3 regions of the Paenibacillus sp. M2 genome follow, and region 2 is predicted to be linked to each of the others. Evidence: riboswitches for the same ligand, from Rfam matches in the RefSeq annotation. Region 2 holds a riboswitch; each other region holds the start of a gene.

Region 1 (8,383 bases), 3.1 Mb from region 2:
GTTTTTATCCTGAATTGATTTCAATTCTTATTATCTAAATAATTTCGCAATAAAGACAAAACGAACCTACCGAAACAAATATTTTCGGTAGGTTCGTTTTTAAATAAATTTATATATTCTAGGCTCCGAATCTCTGACGATAACCGCACTTTCGACACAACTCTTCCACAGCTTCGCGCTTGGAGAAGCCATATACCAGATTGTTCGCTCGTTCACCCTCAATAATCTCCGAGAATGACTTCTCGTGCACATTACCAAGGTTAATGACACCCTCACCATCAAGACAGCATGGAACCACCGTTCCATCTACAAGCACAGCTGCCTGACCACGCAATGCATGGCAGAAGCCTTTGCCGTCATCTTCAGGTGCATCCAGACTCGGCCACTGGAACTCATGGTCCTGATTCAGGTATACATTCGGGGCAATTTTGACCCCGCTGCCTGGAACTACTTTTTCCTCAATTCGGAAGTCCAGATTGAATTCACGTTCCAATACTTCAAGGGTCTCCCGATTTCGATTCATCTGAGCATTTGTGAAGTTATCCTGCGTCAGATTCCACAACCGGAATGAGATGATGACATTGTGCTTCACCGCTTCGTGAACAAAAGACAGAATGTTGCTCAGGTATCCGTCACGGTCGGTTGAACCTTCATGCCCATCGAAGCTGTGCAGGGAGAAATTCATCTGCCGCAGCGCCGGTTTGCCAAGCAATTTATGCTGAGTCTTGGGCAATAGTGTACCATTCGTTGTAATGTTCACCTTGAGTCCCTTCTCATGTGCGGAATCGAGCAACAGATCTATTTTGGGATGCAACAAGGGTTCACCTTTGACATGTAGATAAATATGATTGGTGTGTGGTTTAACTTGTTCCAGTATATTGTTGAAGACTTCAGGGTCAATGAATCCTTTGGCACGCTGCGTCTGTGGACAGAAGCTGCAAGCCAGATTGCAGATACTCGTGATCTCAATATATACTTTTTTGAACGTTTTCAACTCGGGTCCCCATTCTGCCTAGGAGGGAGAACAATCCCACCTGCATTTTGTGATCCGGCCTATACGGGCCATCCCTATTATATCGGGTTCATGAGCCAAGGTAAATCAGAGAACTGGTTTATCTGGTTGTGTCAAAATGATTTGGCTAGTGCCAAATGAACAGATTCAATCGCATGAATACGTGTTGTATCAAATAATGGAACTTCTGAATCCTCTACTTTTACTAATAATCCAATTTCGGTGCAACCTAATATGATCCCCTCAGCTCCATCATCAACTAGCCTTTGGATCACCTTTTTATAATAATCCCTTGATAAGGGCTCAATTTTCCCTAAACATAATTCCTCATATATTATTTTATTGATAACTTTTCTATCCTCTTCATTCGGTATCAAAACCTTAATACCATTCAATTCAATTCGTTTTTTATAAAAGTCTTGTTCCATCGTATATTTAGTGCCAAGTAAACCAACCGTACTTATTTTGGACTTATGAATTTGATTTGCTGTTGAATCAGCAATATGTACAATGGGTAAACGCACTTTTTCTTCAATATGTTTAATCACTTTATGCATCGTATTTGTACAAATTACAATCATTTCTGCTCCTGCCTTTTCCAAAGACTGAGCAGCATTCCCTAATAATTCACCAGCACTTTCCCAATCACCTTCAGCTTGATAACGCTCGATTTCTTCAAAATCCACGCTATATAAAATGCATTTGGCTGAATGCAATCCTCCCAATTTATTTTTCACTTCTTCATTAATAATTCGATAATATTCTAACGATGACTCCCAGCTCATTCCACCAATAAGACCAATCGTTTTCATATACACTCTCCCTTCCATTTAATACATTCCGAAAGCAGTATATAGAAATTTAATAGATATTGTACCGTATCTATCTGATTAAATAAACCTGCCCCAGTAAGAGGAATAGAGGGACCTGGAGCAATTCCGGCAACGGATTATTGCTTCTACCCGAATGATCTGGCTGTACAATCCGAATAATCTGACCGGAACCATTTTCAGATCAGTACTCACATTCTTTCCAAGCGCCCCCTTTACATTCCACTTGCATGTGATATATGCTGAACACACAACTGCATATCTTGAACATTGCACTAGGGGAGCCTTACGGCTGAGACGAATCGAATGATTCGGACCCTTTGAACCTGATCTGGATCATACCAGCGGAGGGAAGTGGAGCGGCCTTTCAGTAAGCGGATTTTTTCATGTTGATGATGAAATTTAATGTGAATTGAACTTACAGACCCACTCATTTCTCCGGAAATGGGTGGGTCTTTTTCGCGTTCTGCGGGCAGATCAGAAGGTGTAATTAAAGATCCCGTAGTTTGAAGTTGAATTTGGAATAACAAGGGGGGACAAAACGAGATGGATAATAACATAACCATTCACAACATGAGCTACGCTTTCCCGGAAAAAAGGGATCCCCCCGTGCTCTCCAATGTGTCGATGCGTGTAGCCAACGGCGAATTCGTCTCGCTTATCGGCTCCAGCGGCTCCGGTAAAAGCACCCTTTTCAAGCTGCTGGCAGGCCTGCTTGAGCCAACCCATGGAACCATAGAAATTCCTTGGGTCCCTGAAGGAAAGCGACTGGGGCAGGTGGCCTACATGCCACAAAAGGACCTCCTGTTATCCTGGCGAACCGTCATGGAGAATTGCATGCTCCCCGCTGAACTTGCTCCAGAGCGGCAGGATAAGGGAAGAATTCGCGCGGACATTCTGGCTGGGCTCGACAGATTTGGCCTATCCGGCTACGCGAATGCTTACCCAGACGAGCTGTCGGGTGGCATGCGCCAGCGTGTCGCGCTGCTTCGTACTTTGCTGACAGGTGGCCAACTCATGCTGCTGGATGAACCATTCGGCGCACTCGATGCCTTAACCAAACGGGAGATGCATCGCTGGTTGTTGGAACTGTGGGAGGGCTTTGGCAAAACCGTGTTGTTCATTACGCATGACATTGAAGAGGCGCTGCTGCTCAGTGATCGGATTATCCTGTTAACTCCGGGGCGCCAAGGCCAACAGCTACAGGATTTGACGGTACCTTTGCCACGTCCAAGACATTCGGACATGATCTATGAACCGGCGCTCGTTCAGATGAGACGACGACTGGAGGAACAATTGCATGCGAGAAGGTAACTTGGGAGACTGCATGAAGGATAGCGTAAGGCGTTGGCTTGCCCGTTATGGTCTGTTTCTTTGGCTCCTGCTCTTGCTACTTGTCTTCTGGGAGTGGATTGTGCGTATGGGATGGGTGCCCTCCTTCATCATTCCAGCCCCAACGGCGATTGCCAGCTCCCTGTATGAGCATCGCTACCTCCTGCTGGCTACACATCTGCCTGCTACCTTGATGGAGGTTATTGTTGGTTTTGGCTTGTCCATAGTGACTGGAATTACGCTAGCGACAGGAATGCATATGAACCGATCGATTGAAAAGGCCTTGTATCCCTTCATCGTGATCAGTCAAACCATACCACTGATTGCCCTGTCCCCTGTATTCATCCTGTGGTTTGGTTATACCTTGTGGAGCAAAGTCGCCGTGGTGTTCCTGATCGCCTTCTTCCCCATTGTGGTCAGCACCTACGATGGACTTCGCCAAGGCGATCCAGAACAGCGTGAACTGCTGCTCACCATGGGCGCCAGCAAGTGGGATATTTTTTGCAAACTCCAGGTTCCACTTGCCCTTCCCTCTTTTTTCTCGGGGCTAAAGATGTCTGTGGTGTACTGCGTGGTTGGTGCAACGATTGGCGAATGGCTCGGTGGCAGCAAAGGTCTCGGATACTTCAGCCGCCGTATGTCCAGCAACATGAACACGGACGCGATGTTTGCCGCTATTGTGCTGTTATCCCTGCTTGGGATCGTTTTGTTTATATTGATTGCCTGGCTGGAGAAACGGTTTAACACACGCCGTCATGGAGGCAAAAGAAAGAACGGATAATCTTGGAGAGTGAATCCGATTTAATGATAGGAAGTATGATTTCCAAACACTTTTTGCACATATCATCAGTTATGTTTCAATCATCACGTTGTCCGTTAACATCCTGCTGTTCTTCTCCTACAAACCTTAAACAATGAAATGAGGAACTTCCATTATGAATAATAAAGGCATACACTCCCTGCTTCCCATCATGCTCATTAGCCTTTTGCTGATAGTCAGTGGATGCAGCACCACGAATACCAGCAGTAACACGCCAACAACAGACTCTGCAACCAATGCACAACAAACAGACAAGTCTGCAACCGAACCAGCATCAGACGCCAAAGATAAACTGTCCATCATGCTCGACTGGTACCCGAATGCAGTACACTCCTTCATCTATGTGGCTCAGGAAAAAGGGTACTTCGCAGACCAAGGTCTGGATGTCGAAATTCAGATGCCTGCGGATACCAATGATTCACTCAAACTTGTTGCTGCCGGTAAAATTGATCTGGCCTTAAGCTACCAGCCCCAAATCTTGCTCGCGCGTGGCGAGACCATTCCTGTACGATCTATTGCTGCTGTTGTTCGGCACCCGCTTGTTCATCTATTGACCGAAGCCAATGGCAACGTGAGTTCACCCAAAGATCTTGACGGAAAAACTGTCGGGTATTCTTCAATTCCGCTGTATGAAGCGATGGTTCGTACGATGATCAGCCACGATGGTGGCAACCCAGATAACATGAATCTGGTCGACGTTGGATTCGATCTGATTCCTTCACTGGCTTCCGGACAGGCGGATGCGATTATGGGTGGTTTTATTAACCATGAACAATTGATTTTGGAGAAAGAAGGACATTCCATGAAATCAATTAACCCCGTCGATTATGGCGTACCTGATTATTATGAACTGGTCCTGACTGCGAGTGAAGCTGGCATTCAAGCAAAAAAAGAACAGCTTACCCGGTTCGTCAAAGCGGTCCAGGAAGGACAAAAATATGTGACTGAGCATCCAGAAGAAGCCTTGAATATTCTGCTCGCTCATGAGAATCAAACGTCTCCGCTTGACCCGGATGTCGAAACCAAAAGCCTTACTATTCTACTGCCACTTATGAATGAAGAAGGCCAACCGTTTGGTCGGCAGGAAATGGAATCATGGGAGAATGTACGTGCTTGGCTCGTTGAACAGGATCTGATTCCTGAATCGGTGAAAGCCGAGGATGCTTTTATTAATCTGCAAGGAGAGTAAATAAAGGAGAGCAACGTGAATAAAGGAAAAGTGACTGAACGCAAGGGAATGAAAGCAATGTCATCAAAAGCAAAGTTAGCAAGAAACGTGAGGATCGGATGCAGGAAGTTTTGCGAAATGGAATTGCCCTGAAGCAAGCATCTGAGAATCGGAATTTTTAACAAGCCAAAGTGATTTGATGTGCATCAGAGCAGCTTGATATGCGTTTTGGTGGCTTGTTGGTATGCGATCGAGTACCTTGTATGCGTTTGGATGAGATGATATGCGATCGGGTACCTTGTATGCGTCTGTGCGGCTTGGTGCTATGCATTTGGTCATGTACATTAGCGCATATCTTCAAATCTACCGTGAGCTGAATCGCACCTTAATGTGTTCGGAGTAGAGCATGCGGCGAGCGCTAACGAATCTGAGGCGTCCTATTCAGGGATTTGGAGCGGTTGCAGAAATCTAAAGAACCTGAAACATGTTATATCAGAATAAATAGCTGTTTGCAGCGTTTTGGTCAGGAGATTCTGGGAAATAACGTGTCTGACGTTCCTTAGATTTCAAAAGTAGGATTTGACAGCCAAATAAGATGTCCTGGGTTCTTTAGAAACACCGTCTGACCAGTCGCAAGGAATTCGCCAAAAGAGCTGCCAGCTTGGTCTTGGTGTTGGTCTTTAAGACTCTATTTGAACGCTTACGTCCATCACGTATCGCTTGCCTGAGTTTGGAAACAGGCCCTGGCTCCACTTTCTTTATTCTGTATTTTGTACTGTTTCGTTTTAATATTGTTGCGTTTTTGTGCAGCAGCATTTCTGTCCATTTACATTTTATATGTATGCAACCTCTAGCTGTTTCAATCAAGGACAGACATAGCGCAAGAAGATTCTGTTTGTCTATATCCAGTTACAAAAATCTATTTTTAGTGAGTTTATGAAATTGATTTATTTTTACGTTTCTATTTTACCGCTGCTTTCATACCTCTTGTTGTCATTACACTCTGCGCCATACTCAGGCAAGGAGACTCATATCCTATTATTCTGCTGAGTGACTCCAGATATCGGACTTCCACCGATGGGGTTACTTCAAAACAAGGAGGAAATTATATGTCTTATCTGGAACGTGTTCGTACGCAAAATCCGCTGGTACACAATATTACCAACCTTGTCGTTGCTCCTTTTACAGCCAATGGTCTGCTCGCACTGGGTGCATCCCCTTTTATGGCCTATGCCCATGAAGAGGTCGCTGATGTCGCCAAGATGTCAGGAGCCGTGGTACTCAACATTGGTACACTCGATGACAAAGTCGTTCAGGCGATCCGTCTCGCAGGCCAATCGGCTAATGCACATCAAGTGCCTGTGGTGCTTGATCCCGTCGGCGCAGGCGCAACCCCCTATCGTACAGAAACCGTGCAGATGCTCGTTCGTGAGCTTCGCCTCACGGTGCTGCGCGGCAATGTGGCGGAAGTCGCCAATGTCATCGGTGAGAGCTGGAGTATTAAAGGTGTGGACGCAGGATCAGGTGAAGGTGACCGGATTGGAATTGCGGAGCGGGCAGCGCATAAACTTGGCTGTGTTGTGGTCATTACCGGAAAAGAAGATATCATTACTGATGGACAATCCACATTCCTTACGAGTAATGGTCATGCCTTGCTCACTCAGGTCACAGGTGCTGGCTGTCTGCTCAGTTCGGTGATTGGCGCTTTTACAGCCATAGCGGAATCCGAAGACGATCTTCCAGGCAGTGTTGTTGAAGCACTCGCTTTTTATGGCGTAGCGGCTGAACTGGCGGCAGAGAAGACGGCTCATCAGGGGCCGGGTAGCTTCCAGATTGAATTGTTGAATCAACTGGCACAAGTAACGCCCGACCTCTTGGCAGAGCGCGCACAAATCCGTCAGATCCGTGGAGGTGTAGTATGAGCATTGCTCAAGCGCTAACCATTGCAGGTTCCGATAACGGGGGCGGTGCAGGAATTCAGGCTGATTTGAAAACATTCCAGGAGCTTGGCGCATACGGCATGACCGTTATCACCGCTATTGCTGCCCAAAATACCACAGGTGTGCAGGGCGTTTTTCCCATCCCTTACGATGGCATTGCCCAGCAATTGGACTCGACGGGTGAAGACTTTCAACCAACCGCAACGAAGACCGGCATGTTATATAGTGCCGAAATTATTCGTCTAGTGGCTGAGAAATGGCAGCATTACCGTTGGTCTAATCTGGTCATCGACCCTGTGATGGTCGCCAAAGGCGGTGCCCCTCTGCTCCAGCAGGAAGCTGTACAAGCGCTGGTTACGGAGCTGTTGCCCCATGCCCTGATCACAACACCCAATATTCCGGAAGCGGAACTGCTTACCGAGATGTCTATCACGAGTCTGAGTCAGCGGGAAGAAGCCGCAAGACGGATTGTACAGATGGGATCAACGTATGCTTTGGTCAAAGGTGGTCATGATGAAGGAAGTGGCATGATCGTGGATGTGCTCTACGATGGGCAGTCTTTTCATTACCTGGAGAATGTTCGTGTGGTAACACGTCATACACACGGAACAGGATGCACGTACTCTGCGGCCATTACCGCAGAGTTAGCCAAGGGTTCACCTGTTCTGGCTGCCGTTACGACCGCGCGAGCATTCATTCAGGCAGCCATCGAAGATGAGCTGGGGATTGGGGCCGGGCATGGGCCGACAAATCATTTTGCGTATCAGCGCAGACAGCGGGGTGAGCAGTGATGCGCCCTTGGGATGTAGAAGCGGTACGCCGCGCGATGCAGGTGTATTTGGTGATGGGCAGCGTCAATACAACGCAAGACCCTGTAGAAGTGCTGCGCCAGGCCATTGCTGGCGGCATCACGCTGTTCCAGTTCCGCGAAAAGGGAACTGGCGTCCTGGTTGGCGAAGCTAGCATCACGCTTGCGATGCAGCTTCGCGAGGTGTGCAGCCAGCACGGGGTCCCGTTCATCGTGAACGATGATGTGGAGCTGGCTGTAGCGGTGGAGGCCGACGGCGTGCATGTCGGCCAGGAAGATGCGGGCGCGGCGCTGGTACGCGCCCGCATTGGAGATGGGCGGATGCTTGGCGTATCCGCCCACTCTGTGGATGAGGCGCGCCGTGCCGTGCAGGCGGGCGCCGACTACCTTGGCGTCGGGCCCATGTACCCGACGCGCTCCAAAGCGGACGCCCACGCTGTGCTGGGCCCCGCAGGGGTGGCGGAACTGCGCGC
Region 2 (8,383 bases):
GGGATCAATCTTGTTGCAGTCCTACCGTCTTGGAATGAAAGTGCCACTGCTATCAGCTTATATTCTAAAGGTGCAGAAACGTATTTCATTCCGCCATGTTGGGGATGAGCCTTCACTTCGCAGGCTGACGATGACAGTGGTTCTGATTATTCTTGGAGGTTATGGAGGCATAAGTGTCATTCTGTTTCTTCTGCAGCCGGGTATCGCTTTTGTAATACTTTCCGTACTCTGTGCTGTGGTACTAAACAGCCTGGTATTGGATATGTGCCTCAGTCGTATGGAAAAAAGGTTGCTGGTGCAGATGTTGGATCTCTTTGCAGATGTAAGGCATCGGTATCACCAGCATGGCATGGTTGAGGAAGCGCTCTATGAAGCCGCTGAAGCAGGTACGGGAGAAGCAGCAGAACAAGTAAGACTGATCTACGAAGCTCTAACTTCTCCAGATCCGAATGAAGCACTTGAGCGTTATTATGAAGTGGCTCCCAACCGTTTTCTCAAAGGATTCGCCGGCGTTTCCTATATGGTCATGGAGTTTGGGGATAAGGACAGAGCACAAGGCTCTATTTATCTTAAAGGACTGGGTAACCTGACTCAGGAGATTCATCTGGAGATTTTGCGGCGTGATAAATTGGATTACCTGCTCAAAGGACTTAATATCATCGCGCTCGCTCCGGTATTATTCACCGCTCCGATCGAACGCTGGGCCAGAGTCAGTTTTCCAACGATGGATGAATTTTATCGCAGCAAAATTGGTTTTATTACCAAAATATCAATCTATGTCATCATCATCCTTGCTTATTTGCTTCTGCAAAGGCTCCAGCAATACGATGAGACACCTTACCGGTCAGGGCATAAGCATTCATGGTTGGATCAGTTTCTGTACAGGCAGACCTTCATACGGAAATTGGCGATGTTGTTTGCAACGAAACCTGGCAGTGCACAGTACAGTCAAACGATACGGCTCATGAGGGAGAGCAGCTCAGAGTTGAAATACGAATGGCTTGCCATTCGACGAGTGATGTTATTCGCAGGTTGTTTGGTCCTTACAATGGGTGGCATCTTGCTGTTACACCAGGTTGAACGTAACCACATCTTGTATGATCCAATCCGCGATGATCGAATGTTTGGTGCAATGGCTGAAGCAGATCTCAGGAAAGCTGAGGAAAAAACAGCGTTGGATCAATCCGTGTTGGCAAGTGTAGAAATGAACCGAGGAGCTACATACGAAGAAGTCTCCAACGCGTTACAGCAGTTATCTCCCATTCAGTTGGATCATGACACCCAGGCTGAGACGATCGCGCGCATTATGCAGAAACTTGAGGTGTATAACAAACAATATGTACGCTGGTGGGAAATGATTATAGCCATTCTTATGGGTGTAGCAGGGTACTACATGCCTGTATGGCTCATGTTATTTCAGCGGAAAATGCGAAAGTTGGATATGCGACATGAAATCTATCAATTCCAGACAGTGATATCCATTTTGCGTGAGATGGACCGAATGTCAGTCGAGGAGATATTGGAATGGCTTAATCGATTTTCCGTCATTTTCAAGCGTCCGCTGCAAAAATGTTTGTTGCATTTTGAACATGGTCCAGAGCTTGCACTTGAACAATTAAAGGAAGAGGCGGGCTTGCCCGAGTTCCAGCGACTGGTTGATAAATTGCAGCTTGCCCTTGGCAAAATCTCAATACGTGAAGCCTTCGATGATCTTGAGAGCATGATGGCATTCTATTTTGAACAACGAAAGCAAGAGTACAGCAAGATGATTGATGTCAAAGCATCATGGGGGAGAACCATCGGATTTACTCCTATGTATGCCCTAATCTTTTTGTATCTGGTCATTCCATTGGTCGGTATGAGCTTCTTGCAAATGAACATTTATTATGAACAAATTCAGAAACTGTAGCACAATTCATCTGTGTGACAGTCTTAAATAATTTAATAACTTATAACTTGGGAGGATTTAACATGAACAATGCATCAAGCGCTTTAAAGGTGGCGGCAGGAATATTCTTGACAATCGCTTTGATCACAATTGTAGTTCTGTTGTTTATTTCGGCTCAGGAAGCAACCAAGACGGCCCAAAACAATTTTGCTGATATCCAAACCGAGTTGTCTCAGGCTGCATTTACCGTGTATGACGGAACAACCATCAGTGGATCACAGGTAACGAATGCGCTGCGTAAATATGCGGACAAGGATCAGTTCGGTATTCAAGTCATTACAGGTAAAAATAAAGGGGGTCAATGGTACGGCAATCAATTGAACATTTCACAGGATCTAAATAATGCAGACTACGGCTCGGTTATTGCTCCTGACGATAAAGTGGGGATTATTAACCAGACCATGAGTGAAAAGGACAATCAATATGTCAATCCAAGTGGTAAATTCAAAGCCATTATCGTAAAAGACCGATCCAACGTGGTAAGAGGGCTGATCTTCCAGCAATCCTGACAGGAGTTGGTTTAACATGTCCCGGAATACACAGCATCTCATGTTGTTTTGTACGGCGGTTGTCCTGTTTGTGACAGCCTGCCTGTACGGGCAACAGAATGTTAAGATTTTATCAGCGGCCTTGAACGACAGAGTACAGACAACCGCAGGCATGGAAGGTCGGATGGCAACAACACTGCATACCACCAATCCGTATCAGTATAGTGGTGCGGAAGTGTTGCATACTGTGAGACAGATGACAGGCACTAGCATTCCTGTGGAGGTAGATGGGACATCGTATGTGATCGATCCACTTGTCAGCAAAACAGCGACTATTCCTGTCCAGCTTGATGCTACCTACAGACCGGAGTTTATACGAAATGAAACTGGAGAACTGCTCAAGATTGTTTTTTTGAAGGAGGCCAGTATGAATTGATTAATGCCGCATCCAAGCTGCTTGCCGTATTGCTCGCAGTCCTTCTGCTCTATGTGTATCCAGCTGCTGAAACAGCCGATCGGCAGGATGATATAACACGTATGACGGCTGTTCAGAATGTAACACGTTTTGTTGATGCTGTCCGCACGAAAGGATATATCTCACCTCGAATGTTGACTGAGTTTGAGGAGCAACTGGCACAGACGGGCAATCTGTATGAGGTGTCGATGGAACATTTACATAAAAAATATGTACCTCATTATACGGACCCGATGGACAATAACAGTTTTAACGGGACCTATGAGGTAGTGCAGGATGGATATTATGCAGCTCAGATTCGAGAAAGACTATTCCCATCCTCAGGGGTGATACCGGTTGATGATCCTGGCCGAAGATATACGATGACGACAGGGGATTTTTTCACCGTGACGCTCCAGAATACAAATCGTACACCTTCCATGCTCATTCGTGAATGGTTGAGTGGCACGGCTCAGGCTTCAGCAGTATTTGTAACATACGGAGGTATGGTCCTCAATGAAGATTACTGAGCTATCCATTGTATTTGTGCTGATCTTCTTCCCGCTCTTCTGGATCATCTCACTCCATACCCAAGATGCCGAAGAGGCTCAATATCTTGGCCAACGATACAGATCTGCACTTCAAACTGCAGTCATGGATGCAGGTGCAGTCATGCATCAGAATGAGAAACAAAATGATGAAGCAGGTTATGATTCAACCAAGTTTGTTAAAGCGGACAAGGAGCTTGCCTTGTTGACATTTACGCAGACGATGGCTTTGAATATGGGGATTCAGGATGATCCCGCAGCTATTCGAAACATGTTTAATTACATTCCTGCCGTGGTTATTCTGGATTATGATGGATATTATATGTTGTCCACAGAAACAGAGATGACGGGTCACCGTGAAGATTCTTTCAGGCAAGTGTGGAGTCCCAAGAAACCTTATACATATTCAGATTCTGATGGTAACAGTATTAACTTTACACTGGACGACTACGTATATGCTTTTGACGCAAGCGCAGGGAAATGGATTGAGGGATTCCAAAAAGAACTGGCTTCAACCACACAGATTCCTTTACTTCAGAATACCAGCGTATTTGAGCAAGTTAGACAAAGCCGGATTGTGACTACTGTTCAGGATGATCTGGCTGATGTGATTAACCGCCATAATGAGTTTGCCAGAAAGAACGGTATTTCCTATACGTTTACGATGCCCCTGATTGCGCAGCAAGATTGGTACAACTCCATTAACGATACAGGCATTATGGCCTTTGTCCAAGGTATAGGTGTGGGTGACCAGAAGATCAACAATTACGCAATTGGTGGAGGCAGACTTGTGAAGAAAACCGCCATCGTAGGTGGGGTAGATCCTTTAACGGGTATCAAGTACTACTATCCCTCCACATGTGGTAATGGTTACCGTGCTGAAGAGGTGTTTACAGACGCAAGACAAGCAGCTACACAGGGCTATTTCGAATATAAATGCTCTAATCGTTAGGGTAGCCTGCATGACATAATCATGTAAGAGGTTCCTGAACTGTTTACATTACTTTCAGAAAAGACGGGACCTGTGCTAGAATAGGGTTTCGGAACAATAACAAAAGTAATGTCTAATAGATAGGAGCAACCTCATCTTATGAGTTTATTGTCAGTAGAGAACGTAAGTCACAATTTTGGAGATCGCACGTTATTTAAAAATGTATCGTTTCGTTTACTTGCCGGAGAGCGCGTAGGACTTGTTGGTGCCAATGGTGTGGGTAAATCAACATTAATGAACATCCTTACCGGTAAATTGCTTAAAGATAGTGGAAAAGTGGAATGGACACCTAAGGTCCGTTATGGATATCTGGATCAGCACACGAAGCTTACGCCAGGCAAAACCATTCGTGACGTCCTTAAGGATGCATTCCTTCCGTTGCTTGAATTGGAAAAAGAAATGATGAATATTACGGACCAGATGGCAGATGCAGATCCAGATAAGCTGGAGCAGTTGCTAGAAGAGATGGGCGATATTCAGGAACAACTGGAACAGGGCGACTTTTATCTGATTGACGTAAAAGTGGAAGAGATGGCCAATGGTCTTGGTTTGTCCGCAATTGGTCTTGATCGAGATGTCGCAGCTCTAAGTGGTGGACAACGTACCAAGGTGCTTCTTGCCAAGCTTTTGCTCGAGAAACCTACAGCGCTTTTGCTGGATGAGCCGACCAACTATCTGGATGTAGAACACATTGAATGGTTGTCACGTTACCTGAAGGACTACCCGCACGCGTTCCTCTTAATCTCCCATGACACGGAATTCATGAATGAAGTCGTAAATGTCATTTATCATTTGGAATTTGCCAAATTAACGAGATATGCAGCGAACTATAACAAGTTCCTCGAGATGGCTGATATGAATAAAGCCCAGCATATTGATGCATACGAGAAACAGCAAGAGTACATCAAGAAACAGGAAGATTTCATTCAGCGTAACAAGGCACGTGCTTCAACTTCAGGTCGAGCGAAGAGCCGGGAGAAACAGCTGGACAGAATTGAACGTATTGATCGTCCGGATGAAGCAGCTAAACCAACGTTCAAATTCAAGGATGCCCGCGCGAGCAGCAAAACGGTCTTTGAGGGCATTGATTTTGAAATTGGATATACGTATCCTTTGCTGCCCAAAATGACGATGACAATTGAACGTGGTGAGAAAATTGCCATCGTAGGTTGTAATGGTGTGGGTAAATCGACACTGCTGAAAACAATTCTGGGTAAAATATCTCCACTCAGTGGAAAGACCTTTTTGGGAGATTATCTCGAAACGGCCTATTTTGAGCAGGAAGTTCGTGCTGGAAATATCACGCCTATCGAGGACGTCTGGAATGAGTTTTCACATTTGACCCAGAATGAGGTCCGGGGTCATCTCGCTCGCTGTGGGTTGAAAAATGAGCACATTACCCGTCCGCTTAACATGCTGAGTGGTGGAGAACAAGCCAAGGTTCGTTTATGCAAACTTTTGATGCGTGAAAGCAACTGGATTTTATTCGATGAGCCGACAAACCATCTCGATGTCACAGCCAAAGCGGAGTTGCAGCGTGCTTTGCAAGAATTCAAGGGAACGGTGTTACTTGTATCTCATGAACCTGATTTCTACGAGGGTTGGGTTACCAAAACATGGAATGTCGAAGAATGGTCTGAGAAAAACTAGAAGATTCAAGACCATGTTTAACAGAAATGACGGTGACAAAAAAATCCGTCTATGGTAACATAGGCTACAACTTCATATGAACACTAGGGGGGCCGCACGATGCGGCTGAGATGGAAGAATGCGATTCCGGACCCTTTGCACCTGATCTGGATCATACCAGCGTAGGGAAGTGGCGAGCGCGTTTCAGTGAATGACGTGAGCAACGGCAATTCGAAAGGATTTCAACCGTCTGCTTAACGAATTGAAACATGCAGTTGCGTGTATAACGTTAAGGCTATAAGGTCTATAGCTTTATTACACGAAATGAACTGTATGCTTCAGTCAGTCATCTGGTCCTATAATTAACACGCAGCCACTCCCCTACGGGAGTGGCTTTTTTGTGTTTTCATAGCATTCACGCCTGGAAGGAGATGAACAGTACGGTAATTTCTCATGAACGTGTACACGGATCATTTGAACTGCATGTTGTATCTACGGGTGTAGGGAATCAAGCATCTTTTGTAAAAGCTGCAAAGGACATTTGGCCATGGGTGGACTACATCCATATACGAGAGAAACAACTCTCATGGCAACAAAAGATCGGTTGGGCTGAAAGTCTGCGTGGTGTTGGCGTTCCATCTTGTCGCATCGTTATCAATGGTTCAGAACTGCCACCACAGAATGACATCTATGGCGGTGTACATTGGGGGCAAGAGGCTATACGTAACTACAACCCTGCTGTTATAAGCAATGTCCAGCGAATTCGTCTGGGTGTATCTGTTCATTCAATCGATGAGGCAAAAATCGCTGAAGAACGGGGAGCCGATTACCTTTTCTTCGGGCATGTCTACTCAACCAACAGTAAGCCTGATCTTGAACCAAGAGGATTATATGCTCTGGCTGAAGTGTGCTCTGGTGTCTCCATTCCTGTCATGGGGATTGGGGGAATCAAACCGGGAAACATTCACGCTATTCGCTCTGCAGGCGCACAGGGAGTTGCTGTGATCTCGAATGTATGGGCGAGCGTTTCCCCGGATCGGGCGGCTGCATTATTAAGGCAGGGTATCGTTGCTACAGAAGGTCTGAGCCGCTGAATCAAGGAGATGAGAGGATGAAAAAGATCATTACTGATAGACCGGATAAGATTCATGCAGAAACGATTATTGTAGGCGGAGGCGTTGTTGGATGTGCCATCGCATATGAGCTTGCTTCCCGTGGACAGGATGTGCTGTTGCTGGAGAGTTCGGCGATTGCAGGAGGCACTTCTTGCGCGGCGGCTGGAATGCTGGCGGCAGATAGTGAGGATTTTGCTCATCCTTTGATGGCTAAGCTCGCCAGGCAGAGTAGACAGTTACTTATCGAACAACAGGTGCTAATGGCTACACTCAGTGAGGTAGAGACTGGCCTGCAACGCCAGGGATTCCTAACTCCTTTTCGTTCATACGGTGAATTAAGTAGTTATAAGAACAATCGGAAGTCTGCGTTGTCTGCTTCTACTGATGAGGTATGGTGGGATCGTTCCGTTGTGCAACAGGAGGCATCATGGCTCAACAGAGATACGTATGGAGCCTATTACAGACCTTACGAGAGTGAAATTCTTCCAGTCCATCTAACGAAGGCATACGCCGAATCCGCTCAAGCATTGGGAGCACGGGTTATGGAGGACATACAGGATATACGTGTGCAAGCAAACGAACACGGCGTGCAGGGGATCACCACATCGATCGGTGAGATGAAATGCAAACATGTCATTATAGCGGCTGGATTACAGAGTGAAGAGTTGATGAGACATGTAAATCTGAGCTTGCCTGTGTGGTCGGTGAAAGGTGAAATAGCCGCCGTTCAGTTCTCAGATGAACATGCAGGGTACAGACCTGACAGAACGGTGTATGCAGAGGATATCTATATTGTTCCCAAAGCCAATGGCGAAGTTTGGCTTGGGGCAACCAGTCTGCCAGGCAGAACGGATTTGAACGTTTCTGTACAGGGTGTTCAAAAGCTGCTAACAGCGGCTACCCACTGGGTGCCTGGGATGAAGGAAGCACAATTTATACGAGCGTGGGCAGGCGTAAGACCGGCAACTCCAGATGGATTGCCTTATATAGGTGCTTGCAAGAGTATACCCGGGCTGTTCGCCGCCTTTGGGCATTACCGCAACGGTATCTTGCTTAGTGCGATAACAGGCAGGCTTATCGCTGAGTTGCTCGCTGGCAAAATCTCAGAAGAACTCGGAATTGAGGCGCTGAGTCCGGAGCGATTGAACAGAAAGGGAGTGGTGCAGTGAATATCATCGTTAATGGTCAACGGATGGAGATTGAAGACAGA
Region 3 (8,383 bases), 3.4 Mb from region 2:
CCGCTCGTTCGATGCTGCGTAATCAGCTTCCCTTTTTGAAACGTTGGCGCACGAATACAACGGATCAACACGAAGTATCTCCAGCTGAAAACTCTGCCAATTCCGCTATACCAGGTCAGGTTACAACAACTCAATCGTTATCTGCCCAGCCCGTTCGTTATGTCACCCTTCCGGGCAAACGCCTGGCCGGCATATCCGCCCGCACAACCAATGCCATTGAGATTAGTGGCAAAGGCTGTATTCAGGGACTCTGGAACAATTATTTTGCCTCAGAGCACCTCCCTGCACCTGATGCCGCCCGCTATGGCTGTTACACGGATTACACCGATGGCATAACCGGAGAGTACACCATACTGGTAGGGCATGAGGTCAGTTCGGAGGAGTCATTACCTGAAGGATTGGACGACATTCTGCTCCCGCCTGCAACTTACGCCGTATTCACTTCCAGAAAAGGGCCAATGGCAGAGGTTGTTAGTGAAGCATGGGGAGCCGTGTGGGCATGGGAGAAACAAATCGATCGTACGTTCACCGGGGATTTTGAATTGTATGATGAACGCAGCCTGAATCCCGAAAGTGTACAAGTGGATATATACATCGCTGTTCGCCAAAGTAGATAAAAGTAGTACGATATACATCTCAGTCAGAATCAAAGTTAGTTCGCATCCTTCTTCATATCACGCAAGCTGTCGAGTACACTCGGCAGCTTTTTTGTTATATCCGGAACTACATTACTCCCTAAACAACCCGACCATGGTACCAAGTTAGTTAGCATGCTTTGCATCATTTAACCAGATAATATGCCTCATATGCGGGTACCATTGACTTCCTTAAAATCGGGACTATTCGCATAACAACCGATTCGATCTTCCCATGTACACCCTCTCATATCAGGTCCTTTACTCCTGAATTTCCCTAAAAACGTTTACATCTCCTTAAAACCGGGTAAAATCACTACAATCCAATTGGAATTACGCTTTAAACTCTTCTATTTCGTCTAACAAGTCACATGTACCTATATGCGCACCTGGCATGGTAACCAGTCGAAATACATAATTCAAAAAAACGCATCAAAGGAGGAACCAAGATGATCCGCATGCCTATTCAGCAAATGATCCCGTACCATCACCAATATCCGCGCAACACGGCGACCACTGCTCCTAAAAAGGAGAATGAGAACACTCAAGGTCTATCCTTTCATGAAATTCTACAGCAAAAAATGGCGAAGAAAAATGCTTCTCCTTCCCTTAGATAAAAATGTACACCGGACCGACCCTAGTCGAGTCAGGTTATCGACCGTCTTTCCGCTGCTTGGCGGAAGGGCGGTTATTGGCGTTGGGCCATAAACGACTGTACAGTCCTCAGTCATGTTTCTATAATGGTTTTAAATATCTACGAGATCCATGACATATACGAACTGTAAAAGGGGACTTAGCACATGATCACCATTGGTTGTTTTCACGCTCATTATTCCAACATCGCCTTAATTGAAGAGACGCTTGCTCCTTATGAAGTAGAATTGGTCCATTACGTCGATCCGGGTCTGGACCGTCTTAAACATGACGCTGACTTTTCAGAGGTCGTCATTCACGAGAAGGTAGCCCAGACGCTCCAATGGATCGCTAAGTGTCATGCCGATGCCATTCTGGTCACGTGTACCCTGTTTGCGACAGTACTGGAGCAGGAAGCCACACAGGTCCCTGTGCCTGTGATCGGCATAGATGATCCGTTATTGCAGGAGATGCGGCGAGTACCAGGAGATTACATAATCGCATTCACCAACCCTGCAACCGTTGAAGGCACGATGGCACGGTTGAATCAGGCATTACAGCAAGAGAATGAGAATGGGCAACTACACGTTGCCAAGACATCTCAGACGGAAGCGGTATGCATCCCTGGGACATTTGAGTTGATTATGCGTGGAGATCAGCAAGGGTATCTCGAAGCAGTACGTGAAGGATTACAGCAGATTGCTGAGCAGTATCCGGGTAAAACGGTAGTGGCAGCCCAACTGTCTATGGCTCCCGCCGCTGCACAGGTTGCAATAGATCGCGGTATTCCAATCCATAGTCCGCTGGCATTGCTTGCAGCGTATTTGGAGAAGAATTTGGGCCTGGCTCGACAGTAGATGCATCAAACAATTAATTGATACAAATTGGATGTGTTCCTGTGATCTTGTTAAGAGTTAGTAGCATAAATATAATTATGTTTAATTTATTATTTACATAAATACATATTAATCCTATTTTTTTAAAATAATAATTAAATATACATAATTTAGGTGTACAAACCTAGGGTTATATGATAAATTTAGATTGTTATAATTTAACAAATTACTCAGAGGGTGAGGTTTTACATTGAAATTATTGCGTTTATCGAAGTTACTGTTGGTTTGCTGTCTATGCCTATTACTTATTCCTACCAGTGCTTTCGCTTCTGCAGAGAATAAAACTGTGAAATTGGATATAACTTTATTAAAGCAGGGTATTCCTTATGAAGTAATAGAATCCTGGAGCCCTGAGTTTAAGAAAAGTCTTTCGAAAGAAGATGGATCAATTGAAGTAGTGGCTCATGAAAAAGCCTCAGCACCTGAATTCAACGGAGAGGTTGGACCACTTGGAAATATCAAGGATGATCAATTTGACTATTATATAACCATAGTTCGAACTGATAATGTTAATAATCGTGAGCGGTTTATGGTTGCATTAACAGGAAAGTGGAAATCAATGCCTTTTTGGCGCTTATCTGATGCTTATGGCGCTTCTTTTGATAAAGAAATTTGGAGAACAGTTCCAGGTTCTGGGTATTATGAAGATAAAGTCAAGTATAGCGGAAACTCTACGTTTACAACTTTAGGAAGTGGACGTAATTTCTCATATACTGGTGAGAATGGTGTTGGATTCAATGCTGATCTCAAAGGGGGCATTATTATAACAGAACAGGTTGCCTCTGCCGTCTTTACAATAGAACATAAAAAGCAAGGAAATCAAAGTGGTCTATCTCAAATACAATCCAATTACTACCACATTAAAGGTACGGGCAGTGTAGGATTGAGTTTTGGAGCTCTAGAGGTTAGCTTCTCAGGCTCTGCTGATAATGATTCCAGAGGTACACTTAAAAATTTTAATTATTAATAAAGTCTTTGTTAAATATGTTTATGTAATAAAAGGTAGAATAAATTTAAATTCACAAAAGAGAACGATATAACAATCGTTCTCTTTTACACATTTCACTCAAAAAGAGAGGTGAATAAATTAATGCGCTTTTTATATATTCTTATCTTGTTCCTAGTCGGTATGGGTTCTTCCGCACTTCTACATGCTAGTAATCTTAAACTTTCTGATGGCGTGCTGTTTGTCATCGCAGGTATCCTATTTCAGATTTGGCGTAAGTTGGATTGAATCCAAGAGTTACGGTGAAGCGGGTTTGGCCTTGTCCAAACATTAATCAATATTTATAATTTAAAGCTTCAAAAAACCTTCATCACTTGGCTTCCTTAGGAGCGTGTCCGATATTCCTCGGCCTTTTCTTGCATGCCCGCTGCTACAGCCTCATTATCGGATAATCCTTTGTCTGCGGCAAAGGCACGAATGTCCTGCGTAATGCGCATGCTACAGAACTTCGGTCCGCACATGGAGCAGAAATGAGCTTCTTTGGCCCCTTCTGCTGGCAGCGTCTCATCATGGTAGGACAACGCACGTTCAGGGTCCAGTGACAGGTTGAACTGGTCACGCCAACGGAACTCGAACCGCGCTTTGGACAATGCGTCATCGCGGCGTTGAGCACGTGGATGGCCTTTCGCCAGATCGGCGGCATGAGCTGCGATCTTGTAGGCAATAACCCCTTCGCGCACATCATCCTTGTTGGGCAGGCCCAAATGTTCTTTTGGCGTAACATAACAGAGCATCGACGTGCCAAACCAGCCAATCATGGCTGCCCCAATGGCAGACGTGATATGATCATATCCTGGCGCAATGTCAGTCGTTAGCGGCCCAAGTGTGTAGAACGGTGCTTCTTTACATATCTCCATCTGCAAGTCCACATTCTCTTTGATCTTATGCATCGGCACGTGACCCGGACCTTCGATCATCACCTGCACATCATGCTTCCATGCGATCTGCGTCAGTTCCCCGAGCGTAGCCAGTTCTGCCATCTGAGCTTCGTCATTGGCATCGTAGATACTGCCTGGACGAAGTCCATCTCCCAGCGAAAACGCCACATCATACTTTTTCATAATCTCGCAGATTTCTTCAAAATGAGTGTACAAAAAATTCTCCTGATGATGCGCCAGACACCATGCTGCCATAATGGACCCGCCCCGGGACACAATGCCTGTCATCCGTTTGGCCGTCATCGGGATATAACGCAGCAGTACACCTGCATGAATCGTAAAGTAGTCCACGCCTTGCTCTGCCTGCTCTATGAGTGTGTCACGGTACAACTCCCAGGTCAGCGCCTCCGCTTCGCCATTCACCTTCTCCAGCGCTTGATACAGCGGTACCGTACCAATCGGCACAGGAGAATTACGAATGATCCATTCCCGAGTGGTATGAATGTTTTTGCCTGTGGACAGATCCATCACGGTATCCGATCCCCAGCGTACTGCCCAAGTCATCTTCTCCACCTCTTCCTCGATGGATGAGGATACGGCAGAGTTGCCGATGTTGGCATTAATCTTCACGTGAAAATGACGACCGATCAACATCGGCTCACTCTCCGGGTGATTGATGTTGGATGGCAGAATGGCCCGTCCACTCGCCAGCTCCTGACGTACAAATTCCGGTTCCACGCCCTCACGAATGGCGGCGAATTCCATCTCTGCCGTAATGACTCCCTGTCTCGCGTAGTGCATCTGGGTCACACAGCGTCCTGGCTGTGCCCGCAGCGGTTTGCCACGTAATCCGGGGTACTCTTCGGCGCCGGCTCTCTTCCCTCCGGGCTTCAGTCCGTTATCCTCCGGTTTAACCGTACGGCCCCGATAAGCTTCAACATCGCCGCGCTCTGTGATCCAACGGGTGCGCAGGGCTGGCAGACCTGCACGGATATCCGCATGAAATGCGGGATCGGTCATGGGGCCGCTCGTATCGTAGACACGCAGCGGTTCGTTATGCTCCACCCCTTGGGGAGTATTCGTGTCATGAAGGGCTATCTCACGCTCCGGTACAGCAATGTCCGACCGTGAGCCCTGAATGTAGACTTTGCGGCTGCCCGGAAAGGGCTGAACCCGTCCGGCCGCTCCTGTTTCTTTTTCCACCTGCTGACCGTTATGTTCCTGTTCCATCGCTTGTTGTCCCGTTTGATTTCCTGTACTCATGTTCGATTGTCTCCTCCTCAGTGATCATCGCTTGTTTGGTTGGTATCGTCATTAGCTCGCTTACGCTCCTGTCCAAATCATACAGAGCGCAGAGAAGAAAGAGCGATCATACACCAGACCAGAGGGAGACATTATTCATGTACAGTTAACAACAGAACGGAGGCTACCACAGATCATGGATCTATGGTGACTTCTCTCTCATCATCCAAGCCCACTTTCGCAGGTTATTGAAAAAGAAGTCGATGGAGTACGTGCTATATCGCCCGTTCACTGTATATAAAAAAGCCGGTCCCCGAAGGAACCGACTTTTATGTCCATCACCAATAATGCACCTTCATGCGGCTCCTAAACGGAGCCCTACAAGGGTCACATCATATGGTGGTTGTGGTCATATCGCCGATTACTTCCCTACGCTGGTATGATCCAGATCAGGTGCAAAGGGTCCGGAATCTCATGCGATTCCGTCTCAGTCCGGACAGTTCGGACTCCCCCAGTAACGTTAACAAGTTGCGGCACACACATGCCGCCGTTCATATTCAATGAAGCTGACCCCGATGGGCCGTCCATTACAGAGTAGCGCAACCGGAACACAAAAACAACCTTTATATTCCAGAACACCAACTCAATTTGGAAACAAACTTACATCAGCATCAGGATAACATGAGCCCCATCTGCGTAGCAGCATCCTTCAACACAGGTGCGTATTCATGCAATGTCTCCTGCGAAAGTCGGCTGACAGGCCCTGAGACCGAGAGAGCAGCTGCAATATTGCCTCGGCGATCCATAATCGGTACAGATACCGCGGCAGCTCCCGGCTCACGCTCCTCATAACTCGTCGCATATCCGTTATCCCGGATATCTCCCATTTGCGCCAAATACACCGCGGGATCAATAAACACCGGCCATTCCGGCCCGTTCATCAGTTCTTCACGATCCTCGTCCGTGGCAAACGCCATCAAAACTTTGCTGGAAGCGCCCACAGACAGCGGGAGTCTAACACCCACTGGAGCGACTCGGCGGATCGCCTGATCACTTTGCACAGCTTGAATCCGTATCCTTTCACTCCCATCACGCAAGTACAGACTTACCGTCTCCCCCAATCGATCTCTCAGTCGCTCCATCGCAGGCAGCAGCAGAATAGCGGGATCATCACTGCGGGACATATGAGCTGACAGCTCCCAGATTCGGATGCCAAGTCGGTACTTCTCTGTTGCTGCATCGCGGATCACGAACCCTCGATCCTCCAGCGTAGCCATCAAACGGTGCACTGTACTTTTGTGCAGGCCAATCTGGCTGGCAATTTCGGTGAGTCCCAGATCACTGCGTGTGGTAAAACATAATAATATATCCAGCGCCCGTTCCACAGCCCGGACGGTTAACTTGCGATCTTCCATGGCATAATGCCCTCCTCATGTTTCATCACATGAAACTTGGTTACATAAATTATATGAGAAACGGTCTCATCTGTAAACCAAAAAGAGCCAAAATTAAAATAGGCCAACGTGTAAATTTTTCCTTTTTATAAGACTTAATCCCCTGTAATTTACACACTAAGGTAATGTTACCCATATATCTTAAGAACTATATAACAATTGCGTAACAAATGCCCTCAATCAATTGACTTTGACTATATTGGAACATACGATAAAGATATATTACATTAAGATATCGCTCTGAAGCAGGCTCTGAAATCGACGCAATTCTCTTTTCATGTCGTTGTTATCTTCAACTGAACTTCAAAGGAGGGGCATTCATGTATCCAACATCCCAGAGCGAAGCCCCGCTGCAAACAAAAGTGTCCGATCTGCCCTCTTCCCTATCACCGAGGCTGATTCGGTTCAAACATATTATCGTAGCGCTGCTGCTCTCCGTTGTATTTTTTCTACTGTTTTGTTTTATTGCACTGCATGGTTATATCGCATGGGTATTATCCAATCCTACTGTAGCGCCGGTCTTCTCCAATCCGATGCAAGCCAAGAACATGAAGTACGAAGACATCACGTTCCCGGCAGCAGATGGCAGCCGGACGATGCAGGGATGGTATATACCTGCTGACAATGCTGCAAGCAAAACGATTATTTTCAGTCACGGCTATGGTGCCAATCGTGAAGAAACATGGGTTCCCATGTATGACCTGGCACACTATGCTCATCAACTTGGGTTCAACGTGGTCATGTTCGATTATGGCTTCGCCTCACAGGTGAACAAAGCTGTAGCCACAGGTGGCAAAGCTGAGTCACAGCAATTGCTCGGTGCGATCCAGTTCGCCAAGCAACGTGGTGCGCAGGAACTGGTTGTCTGGGGCTTCTCGATGGGTGCCGGTACAGCGTTACAAACCGGACTGATTACGAAGGAAGTGGATGCAATGATTCTGGACAGTGCGTTCCTGCTGGAGCCAGATACACTGTACCACAACATTCACAACCAGATCGATCTGCCACGTCAGCCTACACTGGAGATCATGAAGCTGTTGTTCCCTGTTCTGAATGGTACCGGATTACAACAGATTCCATACCAGGAAGTGAAAAAGGAAGATTATCCGTTCCCGATTTTCTTCATCCATGGTACAGAGGACGAGAAGGCACCTTATCCAATTGCGGAGCAACTCGCCGCCAACCAGACCAATCCGTACTCCGATGTATGGATTGTCCAGGATGCGCATCATGAGTTGATCTTCCGGGAGCATCCAAAGGAATATCTGCGTCGTGTCTCAACTTTCCTCAGTCATGTAACGAAAACAAGCAGTGACGATGTGCAGAACACGAATAATGGACAATAACCAAATTTTAATCATTGAATTTTTTCCAGAGCCCTCAGGGGCTCTTTTTTTGTACTCATAGGACAACAAGCTCGCGGAATATACTCTTGTGACGCATGAACAGACGGTCTGCATGCAATGAATTTCATCTGAAGGAGGTTCAACATAGATGAACTGGTATGGATATGGTCACCTGCTGCCTCTGCGGACATTGGAGGAAATTCGTTTCTGGAAAGAGCAAGAGAAAGAACATACACTCGTCATCCGTGCCCTGGTTCCTGATCTGGAGCCCCCATACGTCAAGCTGCTAGAGG

What was found. A riboswitch is a leader RNA that binds a small molecule or an ion and turns the genes downstream of it on or off. The one in region 2 is predicted to bind thiamine pyrophosphate.
Region 1: linked by a shared signal. The riboswitch ahead of ACETMN_RS04630 (ABC transporter ATP-binding protein) and the one ahead of ACETMN_RS18445 (thiamine phosphate synthase) in region 2 are both predicted to bind thiamine pyrophosphate.
Region 3: linked by a shared signal. The riboswitch ahead of thiC (phosphomethylpyrimidine synthase ThiC) and the one ahead of ACETMN_RS18445 (thiamine phosphate synthase) in region 2 are both predicted to bind thiamine pyrophosphate.

Annotation. Positions count from the first base shown of each region.
Region 1 is NZ_CP169648.1:995,704-1,004,086, reverse strand. Features, by position in the region: gene ACETMN_RS04640 (radical SAM/SPASM domain-containing protein) at 119-994, opposite strand; gene ACETMN_RS04635 (aspartate/glutamate racemase family protein) at 1,126-1,824, opposite strand; TPP riboswitch at 2,110-2,212, shown strand; gene ACETMN_RS04630 (ABC transporter ATP-binding protein) at 2,389-3,156, shown strand; gene ACETMN_RS04625 (ABC transporter permease) at 3,143-3,955, shown strand; gene ACETMN_RS04620 (ABC transporter substrate-binding protein) at 4,110-5,183, shown strand; gene thiM (hydroxyethylthiazole kinase) at 6,272-7,084, shown strand; gene thiD (bifunctional hydroxymethylpyrimidine kinase/phosphomethylpyrimidine kinase) at 7,081-7,893, shown strand; gene thiE (thiamine phosphate synthase) at 7,893-8,383, shown strand, end outside.
Region 2 is NZ_CP169648.1:4,113,626-4,122,008, reverse strand. Features, by position in the region: gene ACETMN_RS18475 (hypothetical protein) at 1-1,909, shown strand, start outside; gene ACETMN_RS18470 (hypothetical protein) at 1,972-2,457, shown strand; gene ACETMN_RS18465 (hypothetical protein) at 2,474-2,872, shown strand; gene ACETMN_RS18460 (hypothetical protein) at 2,869-3,420, shown strand; gene ACETMN_RS18455 (hypothetical protein) at 3,407-4,390, shown strand; gene ACETMN_RS18450 (ABC-F family ATP-binding cassette domain-containing protein) at 4,529-6,079, shown strand; TPP riboswitch at 6,155-6,264, shown strand; gene ACETMN_RS18445 (thiamine phosphate synthase) at 6,457-7,152, shown strand; gene thiO (glycine oxidase ThiO) at 7,170-8,342, shown strand; gene thiS (sulfur carrier protein ThiS) at 8,339-8,383, shown strand, end outside.
Region 3 is NZ_CP169648.1:740,877-749,259, reverse strand. Features, by position in the region: gene ACETMN_RS03620 (zinc ribbon domain-containing protein) at 1-617, shown strand, start outside; gene ACETMN_RS03615 (hypothetical protein) at 1,085-1,252, shown strand; gene ACETMN_RS03610 (aspartate/glutamate racemase family protein) at 1,436-2,125, shown strand; gene ACETMN_RS03605 (hypothetical protein) at 2,355-3,131, shown strand; gene thiC (phosphomethylpyrimidine synthase ThiC) at 3,494-5,278, opposite strand; TPP riboswitch at 5,700-5,813, opposite strand; gene ACETMN_RS03595 (IclR family transcriptional regulator) at 5,962-6,705, opposite strand; gene ACETMN_RS03590 (alpha/beta hydrolase) at 7,065-8,090, shown strand; gene ACETMN_RS03585 (Fe-Mn family superoxide dismutase) at 8,239-8,383, shown strand, end outside.